DNA from 4 places in the Methylobacterium sp. AC832 genome. Region 1 is predicted to be linked to each of the others. Evidence: predicted binding sites of a transcription regulator. Region 1 holds the regulator's gene; each other region holds the start of a gene.
What was found. Region 1 encodes PhoB, which activates phosphate uptake and scavenging genes when phosphate is short. Its sites were predicted from a motif close to TGTCATNNANCTGTCAT; they were not measured.

Region 1 (4,154 bases):
CTTCCCGATGTCGATCTACGACAACGTCGCCTTCGGCCTGCGTCTCTACGAGAAGCTGCCCAAGGCCGATCTCGACGTGCGCGTCGAGGAGAGCCTGCGCAAGGCCGCCCTCTGGGACGAGGTGAAGGACAAGCTCAAGCAATCCGGCATGGGTCTCTCCGGCGGTCAGCAGCAGCGTCTCTGCATCGCCCGCACCGTCGCCCAGCGTCCCGAGGTGATCCTGTTCGACGAGCCGACCTCGGCCCTCGACCCGATCTCCACGGGCCGCATCGAGGAGCTGATCGAGCAGCTGCGCTCGGAATTCACGATCGTCATCGTGACCCACAACATGCAGCAGGCCGCGCGCATCTCGCAGTTCACGGCGTTCATGTATCTTGGCGAACTGGTCGAGTTCGGCCCGACGACACGGATCTTCATGAACCCCGAGAAGCGTCAGACCCAGGACTACATCACCGGCCGCTTCGGCTGAGCCCGCCGGGGCCGCGTTCCGCGGCACCGGTCCCGATCCTACGCGATGCAGGCTGCCAGGGGCGGCCTCGGTCGAGGAGTGCGAGCATGCCCAACCACATCGTCAGTTCCTACGACACGGAACTGGAAAACCTGCGCCGCTCGATTTCCGAGATGGGCGGGATCGCCGAGAAGATGATGACCGATTCCGGCAATGCCCTGGTGCGCCGGGACGTGCCCCTGGCCCACGCTGTCATCGCCGCCGACAAGCGTCTCGACGCGATCCAGCACGAGGTCGAGGAGAGGGCGATCCTGCTCATCGCCAAGCGCCAGCCGCTGTCCATCGACCTGCGCGAGACGGTATCGGCGATCCGCGTCTCGAACGATCTCGAGCGGATCGGCGACCTGTCCAAGAACGTCGCCAAGCGCGTGGTCGCCATCGCCGATCAGATCCAGCCGCAGAAGATCGTCATCGGCGTCCAGCATATGGGCGATCTGGTGCAGGAGCAGCTGAAGGACGTCCTCGACGCCTATGGCAGCCAAGACGTGAAGGCCGCCCTCGACGTCTGGGAGCGCGACGATTCCATCGACGCCCTCTACAACTCGCTCTTCCGCGAGCTGCTGACCTACATGATGGAAGATCCGCGCAACATCTCGTTCTGCACGCATCTCCTGTTCTGCGCCAAGAACATCGAGCGGATCGGCGATCACACCACCAACATCGCCGAGACGATCCATTATCTCGTCACCGGCACGAACGAGCTCGCCGAGCGGGACCGCCCGAAGAACGACGCGTCGAACTACGCCACCGTGTCGATGCCCGCCAGCGCCTGATCGCTGCCCCTGCCGGCCGCTCCAGCACACGCTCGGCGCGGCCGTCGCATCCATCCGGGACGGTCGCCATCACCCTGAAAACATCCGCATGAACACGCGCATCCTGATCGTCGAGGACGAGGAGGCCCTCACTCTCCTCCTCCGCTACAACCTGGAAGCGGAGGGCTTCGTCGTCGATTCCGCCGCGCGGGGCGACGAGGCCGATCTGCGCCTTCAGGAGCAGGTTCCCGATCTCGTCCTGCTCGATTGGATGATGCCCGGCCTGTCCGGCATCGAGCTGTGCCGCCGCATCCGCGCACGGCGGGAGACCGAGCGGCTGCCGGTGATCATGCTGACGGCGCGAGGCGAGGAGGGCGACCGCATCCGCGGCCTCGGAACCGGCGCCGACGATTACATCGTCAAGCCGTTCTCGGTGCCCGAGCTCCTCGCGCGGGTGCGTGCGCTCCTGCGGCGGGCCAAGCCGACCCACGTGTCGGACCTGCTGGTGGCCGGCAATATCGAACTCGACCGGGTCAGCCACCGCATCCGGCGGCAGGGCCGCGAGATCCATCTCGGGCCCACCGAGTTCAAGCTCCTCGAATTCCTGATGCAGAGCCCCGGCCGCGTGTTCTCGCGCGAGCAGCTGCTCGACGGGGTCTGGGGCCACGACGTCTATATCGACGAGCGCACGGTGGACGTCCATGTGGGCCGCCTGCGCAAGGCGATCAACCGCCCGCGCCAGAGCGACCCGATCCGCACCGTGCGGGGCTCCGGCTATTCCTTCGACGAGATGTTCTCCACGGACGAGTGAGGCCACGGCCGGCTTTGCGCCGCTCCGTCCGGAACGAGCGTCCCCATCGTGACGATGGCGGGGCGCCTTGCCTCCGGGCGATACTCGCGAACCGATGCCATTCCGGCCGCCACGAGATAGCGCGTTCGATCTCGGACGTCTGTCCGTTCCGGCATGTGCTCGCCCCAGGGGGGCTCAGGCATTCACCCATCTGGCGGGCAGCATGAGTCCCCCTCTTTTTCCAGGGGACGGGTGGCGGTCGCGCCTGTCGAATCTTCCTGGATAGAGGGAACAGCCGTCGGGCAGATGTCTGAATCCGTCAGACCTAGAGCTGCACCCGACCACGTTGGGTCGGGTGCAGCTCTAGGCCTTTGTTTTGCCGCGCTCTTTTTCGCCGAACCGGCATCCACTTCGGCGGTGAGCGCTCTAGGGGCGGAAATCCGACGTTCGGTGCCCGCTGCCGGGTCCGCTTTCGACCCGACGTCGACGGATCCTGCGGCCGCCGCCATCCGCTGAGAGCGGACATTGATCATGGGCGGAAACGACCGCTCCACTATGCGGATTATCCGCTTTCGACGTCGCGACGTCACCTTGTCAGGTGACGTCGGGCTTCAGCACCCGCGTGTCATACCAACCGAGACGGCGGTCATCGGCGGATCGCAAGGTGAGTTGAGCGACCGGAGCCCCGACTTCACGATCGACCAAGCGAGACCGGCGATCGGTCGGCTCATAAAGATGAGCCTCCCCCCATTGTCGAAGCGCGACGATGACGAGGAACAGGCCGCGCCCCTTCTCCGTCAGGACGTATCCCCGGTAGGCGGTCCCGTCCGAGGCGGGCGCCGTCTCCAGAATTCCCCGTTCGGTCAGGTCGCGAAGGCGGGTCGCCAACATACCCTTAGCGATGCCGAGACCAGTCTGGAACTCACTGAAGCGCCGCACACCGTCGAAAGCATCGCGGATGATGAGGAGCGACCACCAGTCGCCAATGACATCGAGCGCGCGCGCAACCGGGCACCCGGCGTTCCAGAGGCTGACGCGCTTTGCCACGAAGGTACGCTCCCGTTCCAAACTAGTCTCAATTTAGAACTGGAATGGGCCGGTCACAAGTGGTCTCAAAATAAAACCAGATTGGATGTCATCGACAGGACCGCCATGCCGCACGGAAAAGATGAGCGAACCTCCACCGAGCCGGAGGGGGCCTTACCCAGGACGACGATCCTGATTTTCGCTGTCGCCGCCGGCTTGAGCGTCGCCAACATCTACTACGCCCAGCCCCTGCTCGATGCGATGGCGTGGGAGTTCGGCATCTCGCCTGCCGCGATCGGGCTCGTGGTGACCCTGACCCAGGTCGGCTATGGGCTGGGCTTGATCTTCATCGTGCCGCTCGGCGATCTCATCGACCGCCGTCGCCTCATCCTCGGCCAGGGGCTTCTGTCGGTGCTCGCGCTGGTGGCGGTGGCCACGGCCAAGTCCGGAGCGATCCTGTTCGCCGGCATGGCGGCGGTTGGGTTGCTCGCCGTCGTGGTTCAGGTTCTGGTCGCATTCGCCGCGACGCTCGCGACACCGACCGAACGAGGTCGCGTGGTCGGTACGGTCACGAGCGGCATCGTGATCGGCATCCTGGCGGCGCGCTTCGCGGCCGGGATACTGGCCGATATCGGTGGCTGGCGAGCGGTCTATCTGGTCTCCGCGATCCTGTCGCTCGCCCTCGTCGGCCTGCTCGTGCGCGTCCTGCCACGGCATCGGATCCCGGCCGGAACCGGCAGCTACGTCGCTGCACTTCGCTCGGTCCCCATCCTGTTCCTCAGCGAGCCGGTCTTGCTGGTTCGCGGTGTTCTCGCGCTTCTGATCTTTGCGTCGTTCAGCACATTCTGGACCGCGCTGGTGCTGCCGCTGAGTGCGCCGCCCTTCTCCTACTCCCATACCTGGATCGGCCTGTTCGGCCTCGTAGGCCTGGCGGGAGCGATGGCCGCGACGGGGGCCGGGCGGCTCGCGGACCGGGGCCACGGTCAATGGACGACAGGCTTAGCTCTTATGCTCCTGCTCGTATCGTGGGCGCCGATTGCGCTGCTGCCGGTATCGATTCCGGCCCTGATCTTTGGCG
Region 2 (4,154 bases), on a different contig from region 1:
TCTATCATGCAGAGCGTGACAGAGCTGTAACCGATACGAGGGAGCGATGTGGCCGCAGGAATTCCCTATCTCGGTGTGTCGCGCTTCCCACATCCGCTTCAGAGCAGTGCTCTGTGAGGAGCGCCTTACTTGCCGGTCCAGTTCGGCGGGCGCTTGGCCAGGAACGCCTCCATGCCCTCGCGGAAATCGGCGCTCGTGTAGCACATGAGGATGAGATCGTCGTCGGGCCGTTCCGATGCCTCCTCCTCGGCGGCGAGGCGGCGCAGACCTTCCTTCGTGGCGCGTAGGGTCAGCGGTGCATGGCCGGCAAGCTGCGTCGCGAGTTCCGTCGCCCTGGCGGCGAGAGCGGCGGCATCTTCCACGACTTCGCCGACGAGACCGGCCGAAAGCGCCTCCTCCGCGCCGAACAACCGAGCGGTGAAGATCATGTCCTTCACCCGTGCGGGACCGATGAGGCCGGACAGGCGCTGAAGGTTCGACATGGACAGGCAATTGCCGAGCGTCCGCGCAATGGGAAAGCCGAACCGGGCATCGCGTGTGGCGATGCGCAGGTCGCAGGAAGCCGCGATGGCGGCACCGCCGCCGGTACAAGCGCCGGCGACAGCGGCGATGACCGGCACGCGCAGACGCTCGAGCGTGCCGAGGACCTTGTCCATGAAGCGCTCGTATCCAAGGGCGTCGTCCGGGCTGGAGAAGTCCCGGAACTGGGCGATATCGGTGCCGGCGGCGAAGGCTTTCTCACCGGCGCCGGTAATGACGAGAACCTTGATCCGTTCGTCCGCCTCGATCCGTCCGCACAGGTCGATGAGGCCCTGATACATCGCGAAGGTCAGGGCGTTTCGTGCCTGTGGGCGGTTGAGGACGATGCGGGCGATGCCGGCATCGTCGGTTTCGAACAGGATCTCGTCGGTGGCGCTCATGCGGGGTTCCCATGCCGGACCGGCCGTTCATCGGCCTCTTCGACACAGGTCTTGCCCATCCGTGCCGCTTTGGGCAACCGCAGGGAGACCGGACAGGCGGCCTTCGATGCCCTCGGCTCCGATCAGAACAGCGCCGGGACGAACATATCCTGCGGAACCGGCTGGCGGGCGTAATCCTCGTGGCGCATGCGCTCGGGCAGATGCACCGGCGGGTGCTCCACGTCGCCATAGGGGATCTGGGTGAGGAGATGGCTGATGCAGTTGAGGCGGGCCTTCTTCTTGTCCACGGCCTCGACCACCCACCACGGCGCCTCGGGAATGTGCGTGCGGGCGAGCATCACTTCCTTCGCCTTGGTATAATCCTCCCAACGGCGACGGGATTCGACGTCCATCGGTGAGAGCTTCCACTGCTTCAGGGGATCGTGGATGCGCATGTTGAAGCGCAGTTCCTGCTCCTGATCGGTGATCGAGAACCAGTATTTCAGCACGATGATGCCGGACCGCACCAGCATGCGCTCGAATTCCGGCGCGGACTGGAAGAACTCTTCGTACTGGTCCGGGGTGCAGAACCCCATCACGCGCTCGACGCCGGCGCGATTGTACCAGGAGCGGTCGAACAGCACGATCTCGCCGCCCGCCGGCAGATGCGCGACGTAGCGCTGGAAATACCATTGCGTGCGCTCGCGCTCGCTGGGAGCCGGAAGCGCGGCAACGCGACAGACGCGCGGATTGAGACGCTGGGTGATGCGCTTGATGGCCCCGCCCTTACCAGCCGAATCCCGCCCTTCGAAGATCACGACCACGCGGAGCTTCTGGGCCTGGACCCAATCCTGCAGACGAACCAGCTCGTGTTGGAGCCGAAACAGCTCACGGAAATAGACTCGCCGGTCCATGCTGGGCGGACGCGGGCTTGCATCGATTTCGCTAACCAGTCGCTCAAGGCGCTCGTCTTCTAGTTCCATCTCCAATTCTTCATCGAAGTCGTCGGCCATCTCTCGACGAATAGCCTCGATATCGAAAGGACGAGTCCCGGCGCGCGTGCCGTCCATAACATTGCCTTCCTGATGAATGGGAATGATCCAGGCCCTTGGATCACAACTGCATGACAGTAAGGAGACCTCCTCGGCGACGGCAACGAGCTCCCTAAAGCCTGTATTGGCCTGCCTTCTCATGCGGGATTGTCGAGGGCATTTTTGGCCGGGAGGACGGCGACGCAAGCGAGCCGTCTGGTTGCGACATCCAGGGCGTTCGGCACGTTAACGGTGCGGGCCGCCTCAATAGCTAAACACACCGAAAATTCATGCAACGTCGCGGCGCTGTTCCAGCACGGCATCCTTCGACAAGCTCAGAATGAGGGCCGCTCTGACCCGGCGGCTTCTCGATGGCGGGGTGGCGCGTGCCCTGGATCAGGCACCAATCCTGGCGGCGCTCGACCGTGAGGCACCGTCGAATTTGGCTGAGTGCAGGCTGGACCATCTCTTTTTGCCGTCATCAAGGGCAGCCAGCGCAACGCGATCCTGCACGTTCGCCGAAGCCAGGACATGCCCTTCGGCATCGATCAATGCCACGCGTTTGTGCCCGGCCAGCTTCTGGGTGCCGTCGTAGCCGCGCAGCCCTGCACGCCAATGCAGGTGACGCTTTTCTCCGGGCTAAGACGAAACTTCGCGGCTACACACAACCTGTCTGTTTCAAACATTCGTCCGGTTTCGGATTTCATCCGTTCTGCGCCGCCACTCCAGACGGCGTACTATCCCCGCGTGCCCCAGCGTACGCCCATCCGGCTCGGGGCCGCCGCATCGGGGCCGATCGGGGGACCGCTCGGCCGGGCGACCGGCGGGGAGGACGGCTCTGCGGCCTCCTCCTCTGAGGCGGTGAAGGCCTCCTTCGAGAACTGGCCCGCCTTGCGGAAGGTCCAGAGGTAGCCGGGCACGATGGCGGCCATCGCGGTGGGCAGGATGCCGAGCCCGTCCAGCGTGCGGCCTTCCGCCTTGGCGGCTTCCGAGACCACGTTGTCGGTCTGGAGCAGCGTGACCTGGTCGCGGGTGAGCTTGAGGCTGTCCGGCAGCAGGCCGAGGCTCAGCGTGTCCACGGTCTCGATCACGCGGGCCTGCAGCATGGCGATGGGCTTGGGCAGGTCGACGACGAGGCGGCGGCGGCGGGTGGTCTTCAGCATGTAGCGGACGAGGCCGTCGAGGGTCTCGACCTCCGGGCCGCCGAGCTCGTAGACGCGGCCGGCCTCGGCCTGCCCGTCCACCGCGCGGGCCACGGCCTCGGCCACATCGCCGACGAAGACCGGCTGGAAGCGCGTCTCGGCTCCGGCGAGGGGCAGGACCGGGAGCACGCGGGCGAGCGACGCGAAACGGTTGAAGAAGCTGTCTCCGGGGCCGAAGACCAGGGAGGGACGCAGGACCACAGCCCGGGGCTGGGCCGCCAGCACCTTCGCCTCGCCCAGCGCCTTCGAGCGCGCGTAGAGAGAGTCGGAATGCGGGTCCGCCCCGATGGCCGAGACGTGGACCAGGGGCGCGCCGATTGCGGCGGCGGCACGGGCGATCTCGCCCGCCCCTTCGGCCTGAAGCGTGAGGAATCCCTGCCTGCCGGTCTCCTGGAGGATGCCGACGAGGTTCACCACCGCGTCGGCTCCCTCCACCGCCCTGGCGATGGAATCCGGGTAGCGCAGGTTCGCCTGCACGGCGACGATCTGCCCGACCTTGCCGAGAGGCTGCAGGAACAGGGCGAGGTCCGGCCGCCGGACCGCGACCCGGATACGGTAGCCGCGCTTGGCCAGCGCCCGCACCACATGGCGTCCGAGGAAGCCCGAACCGCCGAAGACGGTGACCAGCTGCGATGACGGACGCGGCAATGACGGTCCGGCGAAAGGAGAGGTCGAAGCGTCGAAGCCGGTCATCGCCTGGTTCCCACCTGTCATCCGAGATGCCCTGCCACGCCCTGTCCGGGCCGGGGCCGAGTCTCTGTCCGTCACCACTGAACGCGGGATTACCATCGCTCGCGCATCGATAGCTAGGGCCGTTGACCGCAGCGCGGGAGGCCCAGGCGGCGATGAAACATTCGGCGAGGGAAAACCCCCGATACCCCGTCGTTCACGGAGGGGCCGGCGGTCGGCACCCTGTGGCGAAGGTCGGCTCCGCGACGCGTCCGATGCACCCCGGGTGACCGTCTCACCGAGGCGGGGCCGACGGGGAGGAAATAGAATGTTCTCGCTGAACGGCTGCGTAT
Region 3 (4,154 bases), on a different contig from region 1:
GGCCAGCGTCTGCGAGCGCCTCGTCGCCATCGCCAACGGCACCGGCAGCCATGTCTGCGTGCCAATCCAGGGCAGCGGCACCTTCGCGGTCGAGGCGGCGATCGGCACCCTGGTGCCGCGCACCGGCAAGGTCCTGGTCCTCGTCAACGGCGCCTACGGCAAGCGCCTCGCCAAGATCTGCGAAGCTCTGGGCCGCGATCATAGCGTCTACGAGACCGCCGACGACGTGCCCACGACGCCCGAGGCCGTCGACGGCCTGCTCGCGGCCGATCCCACGATCAGCCATGTCGGGCTGATCCATTGCGAGACCAGCACCGGCATCCTCAACCCCCTGCCGGAGATCGCCGCAATGGTCGCCCGCCACGGGCGCGGCCTCATCGTCGATGCGATGAGCTCCTTCGGGGCGCTCCCCATCGACGCGGCCACGGTTCCGTTCGAGGCGTTGATCGCCGCCTCGGGCAAGTGCCTCGAAGGCGTGCCCGGCATGGGCTTCGTGATCGCGCGGGCGGATGCCCTGGCGCGAGCCGAGGGCAACTCAGCCTCATTGGCTCTGAACCTCAGCGACCAGCACGATTACATGCAGCGCACCGGGCAGTGGCGCTTCACCCCGCCGACCCACGTGGTCGCGGCGCTCCACGAGGCGCTGCTGCAATACGACGAGGAGGGCGGCCTGCCGGCCCGCCACGCCAAGTACGCGCGCAATTGCGAGGTGCTGATCCGCGGCATGGAGCGCCTCGGCCTCAAATCCTTCCTGGCGCCCGAGATCCAGGCGCCGATCATCGTGACCTTCCACGCCCCGCGCGACCCGAAGTACCGCTTCGCCGATTTCTACGCCGCCGTCCGCGCACGGGGCTTCATCCTCTATCCGGGCAAGCTCACGCAGATGGAGACGTTTCGCGTGGGCTGCATCGGCCACGTCGAATCCGCCGACATGGAGCGCGCGGTCGAGGCCGTCGCGGCGGTGTTCACCGAACTGAGCATCACGACCGTCTGACCGCCCGTTCCTCGGCCTCCCGCGCGTTCCGCGGGTCACCCGGAAAGTCCCACCATGTCCTACACCCCCCCGAAGAAACTCCAGGCCGCGATCCTCGACTGGGCCGGGACCGTCGTCGATTTCGGCTCCTTCGCGCCGACCCAGATCTTCGTCGAGGCCTTCGCGGAATTCGGCGTCGCCGTCAGCCTGCCCGAAGCGCGCGGCCCGATGGGCATGGGCAAGTGGGACCACATCCGCACGCTCCTGAACCAGCCCGAGATCGCGGCGCGCTACGCGGCAGCCCACGGGCATCCGGCCACCGACACCGACGTCACCGCGATCTACGAGCGCTTCATGCCGTTGCAGATCGAGAAGATCGCCGAACACTCGGCCGTGATCCCCGGCGCCCTCGACGCCATCGCCGACCTCAGGGCAGGGGGGCTCAAGATCGGCTCCTGCTCAGGTTACCCGGCGCGCGTCATGGAGCGCGTGGTCGCGCTCGCCGCCACCAACGGCTACGTCGCCGACCATGTGGTGGCCACGGACGAAGTTCCGAACGGGCGCCCCTTTCCGGCCCAGGCGCTGGCGAACGTCATCGCGCTCGGCATCGACGACGTCGCCGCCTGCGTGAAGGTGGACGACACGGTGCCGGGCATCCTCGAAGGCCGCAAAGCCGGCATGTGGACGGTGGCGCTCACCTGCTCGGGTAACGCGCTGGGGCTGACCTACGACGCGTTCCGCGCGCTGTCCGCCGATCGCCTCGCCTCCGAGCGGAGGCGGATCGCCACCCTGTTCGCGGAATCCAAGCCCCACTTCCTCATCGACACGATCGCCGACCTGCCGGGCGTCGTCGCCGATATCAACGGATTGCTGGCGGCCGGACGCATGCCACAGGCCTGCTAGAGCTGCACCCGACCACGTTGGGCCGGGTGCAGCTCTAGACCTCTATTTTGCCGCGATCCTTTTCGCCGAACCGGCATCCGCTTCGGCGGAGAACACTCTAAGGGACACCGCGTCACGGCTGGAGACCGTTTCACGGGAGCAATCGAAAGGTTTCAACATCGACCCGCGGCCAAGCGCTGGGGGTCGATTTCGGCCGTCCGCAATCAACGTAAGTAATTCTGCGCCATGATCTTGAAATAGGCAGCATATGCAAAAAGCCTGGACTTGATTGCACGGGGTTTTGTCTTCTTCCTGTCATGCATCAGGATTTAAACGTCGGAACGACAAGACTCCGGAGCATTATCGATGAAAATCCTCGGCCTCCTCGCTCTGACCCTCGCCCTGACGTCGCCGACCCTGGCCATGGCCGCCGAGCGCACAAAGCTCACGATCTACACGGCCCTCGAGAACGATCAGCTCGTTCCCTTCAAAGCCGGGATTGAGCGGGCGGTGCCGGAGGTCGAGGTGGTCTGGGTGCGCGATTCGACGGGCGTCATCACCGCACGGTTCCTGGCCGAGAAGGATAATCCCCGCGCCGACATGGTGATGGGGCTGGCCGCCTCCAGCCTGCTGCTGTTCGAGAAGCAGGGCCTGCTCGCCACCTACGAGCCGAAGGGCGCCGATGCGCTGAAGCCCGCCTTCCGCGATTCCATCGGCCCCTACAGCTGGACCGGAACCGACGCCTCCATCGGCGTGGTCTGTTTCAATACGGCGGAAGCCGAGAAGGACGGGGTGAAGACCCCCGTGCGCTGGGCCGATCTCCTGGTGCCCGCACTGAAGGGCAAGGTGGTGATGCCGCATCCCGCCTCCTCGGGCACCGGTTACCTGCTGGTCGCCGGCTGGCTCCAGGGCATGGGCGAGGAGGCCGGCTGGGCCTACATGGACAAACTCCACGAGAACATCGCCGCCTACCTGCATTCGGGCTCGGCCCCCTGCGTCCAGGCCGCGCGCGGCGAGCGCACCGCCGGCCTGTCGCTGGACATGCGCGGCGCCTCGGAGAAGACGAAGGGCGCACCTCTGGCCGTCGTCGTCCCCGCCGACGGCACGGGCTGGGACGAAGAGGCCTACGCCATCGTCGGCACCACCAAGCACCTGGATCTGGCCCGCAAGGTCGCCGACTGGGGCACCACCAAGGCCGCCAACGAACTCTACGCCAAGAGCTACGCGGTGGTGGCCTATCCGGGCGTCGCCAACGTGCCGGCGAACTACCCCGCCAATGCCGAGGCCGCGATGATCAAGAACGATCTCGGCTGGATGGCCGACAACCGTGAGCGGGTGCTCGCCGAATGGTCGCGCCGCTACGAGGCGAAGGCTGCCAAGAAGTAGCCGCGACGACGCAAAGCGAGCCTGAACGACCACACGAAAGAGTAGGGGGCACCGCCATGACGCTTCGCGATGCGACGCCGTTCCTCAGGGTTTCGGGATTGTCGAAGCGTTACGGGGCCTTCACCGCCCTCGACGGAATCGACCTGGAAATCGGCCGGGGCGAGTTCGTCTGCTTCCTCGGTCCCTCCGGCTGCGGCAAGACCACCCTGCTGCGCCTGATCGCCGGGCTCGACCGTCAGGATTCGGGACGTATCGTGATCGGCGGCGTCGACGTCTCGACGGCGCCCCCGGCGGCGCGCGACTTCGGCATCGTGTTCCAATCCTACGCGCTGTTTCCGAACCTGACGGTGGCGGCCAACGTCGCCTACGGCCTCGTCAACGGGCGAATGCCGAAGGCGCAGGTCACCGCGCGGGTCGCCGAACTCCTGGCCCTGGTCGGGCTGCCCGAGCAGGGGCCTAAATATCCGGTCCAGCTTTCGGGGGGCCAGCAGCAGCGGGTGGCCCTCGCCCGGGCGCTGGCGACCTCGCCCTCCCTGCTCCTCCTCGACGAACCGCTCTCGGCCCTCGACGCCAAGGTCCGTACCCGGCTGCGCGACGAGATCCGCCAGCTTCAGAAGCGCCTCGGGATCACCACCATCATGGTCACGCACGACCAGGAGGAGGCGCTCGCCATGGCCGACCGGGTCGTGGTGATGAATCGCGGCGCGATCGAGCAGGTCGGCACCCCGGCGGAGATCTACCGGAACCCGGCCACCGCCTTCGTGGCCGACTTCATCGGCGCCATGACGTTCCTCGACGCCCGGGTGGGATCGGCCCGGCAGATCCGGGTCGGTGCCGTCGATCTCGTCTGCGAGGACGGGCGCGGCTTCGTCCCCGGCAGTCCCGTGCGCCTCGGCTTCCGCCCGGAGGAGAT
Region 4 (4,154 bases), on a different contig from region 1:
CGGTATCGGCGACGAAACCGACGGCATGCACCCCGACCTTGAGGCTCTCCGGTGCATGGCCCGCCTGGCGGCCGGCTTCGCGGTAAAGGTCGACCAGGGGGCGAAAGCGTTGGAAGCTACCGCCGATGATGGCCACCATCAGCGGCAGGCCGAGGGTGCCGGCGCGTGCGAAGGAGGCCGGTGTTCCACCCACACCAATCCAGATCGGAAGCGTCTCCTGGTGCGGACGCGGATAGACGCCTTGGCCGGTGAGCGGCGGGCGGAACCGGCCGCGCCAGGTGACATGGGTCCGCTCGCGCAGCGTCAGAAGCAGGTCGAGCTTCTCCGCGAAGAGGGCGTCGTAATCCTCGGCGGCGAACCCGAAAAGCGGGTAGGCCTCGCCGAAGGAGCCGCGCCCGACCACGATCTCCGCCCGGCCCTTGGCGATCAGGTCGAGGGTAGCGAACTCCTGAAAGACGCGGACCGGGTCGGCCGCGCTCAACACCGTGACGGCGCTTGTCAGGCGGATCCGGCTCGTGCGTGCCGCCGCGGCCGCGAGGATGACGGCCGGAGCCGCATCGAGGAATTCGGCGCGGTGGTGCTCACCGATACCGAAGACGTCGAGCCCGGCCCGGTCGGCCACCTCCACTTCGGCGAGCAGACGCGCCATGCGCTCGGCCGCCGGAAGGGACCGGCCCGTTTCCGGATCGGGAAGGGTGACGGCGAAGCTGTCGATGCCGAGTTCCATGGCGGACGGTCTCTCTGGTGCGATCAGATTGAAGAAGCGTGCAGATCGATGAGGCGAGAATGGGAGCGCGGCCCCTTTGCGATGGCGCCGCATCCGTTCGCGTCGGCCGCAGCCATCCCGGGCAACGGCCCCTTACTCAGCGAAGGCGCCCCAGGACCGAGAGGACCTGGTCTCGGCGCAGCCAGGCCAGGGTTCCGGTGAGGGCAAGCAGCACGGCAGCCGGGGCCACCGGCGTGGGTAGAACGACCAGATGGGCGATGATGGCGCCGACCATGGTGCAGGCCAGCCAGAGGGCGGCAAAGGCCGCGTAGCCGGGGATCAGGAGGGCGACGGCGCCTGCGACTTCCACGAGGCCGGTAACGATGCGGAACCATTGGCCGACGCCGATGAGGTCATAGACCTGCACCATCATCGGCACCCCGGCGAGTTTGGCGCCGCCCGCCGCCAGGAACACGAGAGCGACCAGGATCTGCAACGACCATGTCGCGATGTTGAGCTTGCGCGACGGAGCAGAGGTGGCCGTGAGGGTCTGTGACATGAGGAACATCCAGTTCGATGTCGCCGAACTCTGGACCGGCTCGGCTGTGCGCTAAGCCGTAGGCCCCTTCCATCCCCCATCGAAGCCTATATCTTTCGATGCATACCATCACCTGGACAGATGGATGCTCGACCAACTCACCCTCGATCAACTCCGGACTTTCGTCGCCGCGGTGGATACCGGCAGCTTCTCCGCAGCCGCACGCAAGCTCGGGCGGGCGCAATCGCTGGTCAGCCAGTCTCTGGCAAACCTGGAGACGCAATCCGGCATCAAGCTCTTCGACCGCTCGAACCGTTATCCGGTCCTGACTGAGGCGGGCCGCGTGCTGCTCGCCCATGCACGCGCGACGGTAGCGGCCGCCGAGACGTTCAAGGCCCAGGCCCGGGACCTTGCCGGCGGCCTGGAGGCGGAAGTCAGCATCGTGCTGGACGTCCTGTTCCCGTTCCAAGTGCTCACGCAAGCCGTGGCCGCGTTCCAGCCGACCTTTCCCTCCACGCCCCTGCGCATCCAGGTCGAGACCCTGGGGGCGGTGATCGCGCCGGTCCTCGACGGGCGCTGCGCTTTCGCGGTCGCGGGTGCCACGCCCCTGCTGCCGCCCGAGCTTGCGCGCGAGCCGTTGCGCCAGATCGAACTGGTCATGGTCGCCTCGCCCGCCCATCCCCTCGCGCGCAGGACGGGGACGATCCCGACCGCTGACTTGGCCGAGCATGTCCAACTCGTCCTGACCGACCGCAGCGAGCTGACGAAGGGGCGCGAGTTCGGCGTGTTCTCGCCAAGGACCTGGCGGCTGGCCGATCTCGGAGCCAAGCATGCTTTCCTGCGCTCGGGGCTCGGATGGGGCGGGATGCCCCTGGAGGTCGTGGCGGATGACCTCGCCGTCGGACACCTCGTGCGCCTCGACATCGCCGCGTTGCCGAAGGGTGGCCTCTTCCTGCCGATGTGGGCCGTATACCCGATGGAGCGGCCTCCGGGACCGGCCGGGCGCTGGCTCATTGCCCAATTGCGTTGCGCCGACACGGGCCAGTGACGCCAACCATGATGAGCGACGAACGCCACCGCGCCGACAGAGTGGTCGAGGTCAGAATCGAAAAAAGGTGGTCGTTCCATCCGACAGGGCCGGACGGATTCGGACAACGCTTAGCAGCGCCTGCACTTGGCACGCTTCAAGGAGCGAGTTCGCGTCGTACGTTCGTGTCGATGACTTTAATCCAGCGCCATCGGTGCTTTTTGAATGCATGTCACAGGACTGTTATGAGCGCGACCTACTGGCAGGATCGTTGATCCCCCGGGTCCTGAGGCCATCATGTCCGACGCCGTTGCTGCTCCGACCGGCCTGCCGCAGGGCGCCATGGCGCCCGCCGCAGGGCCGAAGCTCGATCACGGCATTCACCCTGGCGGCGTCATCGCCTTCCTGCTCGTCCTCGTCGCCGGACTGGGCTACGCGCTCTACAGCCTCGTGGCCGACATGAACGCCGTCGGCCAGTCGCCTCTCGCCATCGGCGCTTTCGTGCTGCTCGGTCTGGCGCTGCTCATCGCTCTGGCCTTCGAGTTCGTGAACGGGTTCCACGACACCGCCAACGCCGTGGCCACCGTGATCTACACCCACTCGATGCCGCCGCTCGTCGCGGTCGTCTGGTCAGGCGCCTTCAACTTCCTCGGTGTGATGCTGTCGTCCGGCGCGGTCGCCTATGCCATCGTCACCCTGCTGCCGGTGGAACTGATCCTGCAGGTCGGGTCATCGGCCGGTTACGCCATGATCTTCGCGCTGCTCATCGCCGCGATCCTCTGGAACCTCGGCACCTGGGCCTTCGGCCTGCCGAACTCGTCGTCCCATGCCCTGATCGGATCGGTCATCGGCGTCGGCCTCGCCAACCAGTTGATGGCGCCAGAGGGGCAGGCAACCTCGGGCGTCGACTGGGCGCAGGCCCTGGGCGTGTTCAAGGCGCTGCTGTTCAGCCCCGTCATCGGGTTCATCGCCGCCGCCCTGCTGCTGCTGGCCCTGAAGTTTACCCTGCGCAGGAAGGATCTCTACGAGGCCCCCAAGGGCGAAACCCCGCCGCCCTTGTGGATCCGCAGCCTGCTGATCCTGACCTGCACCCTCGTGTCGTTCTTCCATGGCGGCAATGACGGCCAGAAGGGCATGGGCCTGATCATGCTCATCCTCATCGGCGCGGCCCCCACCGCCTACGCCCTCAACCGCACGATGTCGGACGACACCACCCCGGCCTTCATCCAGACCTCCCAGAACGCCGGCACGGTGTTCGCGAGCCATGCCGGGAACGCGCCGAAGCCCGACCCCGCCGAGGCCCGCAAGCAGGTCTCGGAAGCTCTCAAGTCCAAGGACCTGAACCGGCCTGCCGTGTACGGGGCCCTCGCCGCGCTCTCCACCGACATCGCCGATAACGTGAAGGCCTACGGCGCCATCAAGCAGGTGCCGGCGGCGGCGACCTCGAACCTGCGCAACGACATGTATCTCGCCGCCGACGCGATCCGGCTCCTGCCGAAGAACGGCGCCACATTCTCGGAGGCCGAGACCGGTACCCTCAAGGCCTATACCGGCCTCCTCAACGACGGGACCCGCTACATCCCGACCTGGGTCAAGGTGTGCGTCGCCTTGGCCCTCGGCCTCGGCACGATGGTCGGCTGGAAGCGCATCGTCGTCACCGTGGGCGAGAGGATCGGCAAGACCCATCTCACCTACGCGCAGGGCGCTTCCGCCGAGATGGTCGCCGCCGGCACCATCGGTCTCGCCGAACTCTACGGTCTGCCAGTCTCGACCACGCACATCCTGTCGAGCGGCGTCGCCGGTACCATGGCCGCCAACGGTTCGGGCCTGCAGATGTCGACCGTCCGCAACATGGCGCTGGCCTGGGTCCTGACCCTGCCAGC

Region 2: the regulator PhoB is predicted to act here: its motif matches at 2,012-2,028, upstream of ppk2 (polyphosphate kinase 2).
Region 3: the regulator PhoB is predicted to act here: its motif matches at 2,158-2,174, upstream of AC0IXR_RS14130 (putative 2-aminoethylphosphonate ABC transporter substrate-binding protein).
Region 4: the regulator PhoB is predicted to act here: its motif matches at 2,502-2,518, upstream of AC0IXR_RS12560 (inorganic phosphate transporter).

The regions. Positions count from the first base shown of each region.
Region 1 covers NZ_CEEDMV010000009.1:118,538-122,691, reverse strand. The annotation lists gene pstB (phosphate ABC transporter ATP-binding protein PstB) at 1-469, shown strand, start outside; gene phoU (phosphate signaling complex protein PhoU) at 556-1,281, shown strand; gene phoB (phosphate regulon transcriptional regulator PhoB) at 1,370-2,071, shown strand; gene AC0IXR_RS22415 (winged helix-turn-helix transcriptional regulator) at 2,645-3,097, opposite strand; gene AC0IXR_RS22410 (MFS transporter) at 3,203-4,154, shown strand, end outside.
Region 2 covers NZ_CEEDMV010000001.1:198,498-202,651, forward strand. The annotation lists gene AC0IXR_RS00965 (enoyl-CoA hydratase/isomerase family protein) at 126-920, opposite strand; gene ppk2 (polyphosphate kinase 2) at 1,043-1,969, opposite strand; gene AC0IXR_RS00975 (complex I NDUFA9 subunit family protein) at 2,668-3,825, opposite strand.
Region 3 covers NZ_CEEDMV010000003.1:530,487-534,640, forward strand. The annotation lists gene AC0IXR_RS14120 (2-aminoethylphosphonate--pyruvate transaminase) at 1-994, shown strand, start outside; gene phnX (phosphonoacetaldehyde hydrolase) at 1,049-1,876, shown strand; gene AC0IXR_RS14130 (putative 2-aminoethylphosphonate ABC transporter substrate-binding protein) at 2,222-3,241, shown strand; gene AC0IXR_RS14135 (putative 2-aminoethylphosphonate ABC transporter ATP-binding protein) at 3,298-4,154, shown strand, end outside.
Region 4 covers NZ_CEEDMV010000003.1:205,814-209,967, forward strand. The annotation lists gene AC0IXR_RS12545 (LLM class flavin-dependent oxidoreductase) at 1-727, opposite strand, end outside; gene AC0IXR_RS12550 (DoxX family protein) at 864-1,265, opposite strand; gene AC0IXR_RS12555 (LysR family transcriptional regulator) at 1,390-2,292, shown strand; gene AC0IXR_RS12560 (inorganic phosphate transporter) at 2,569-4,154, shown strand, end outside.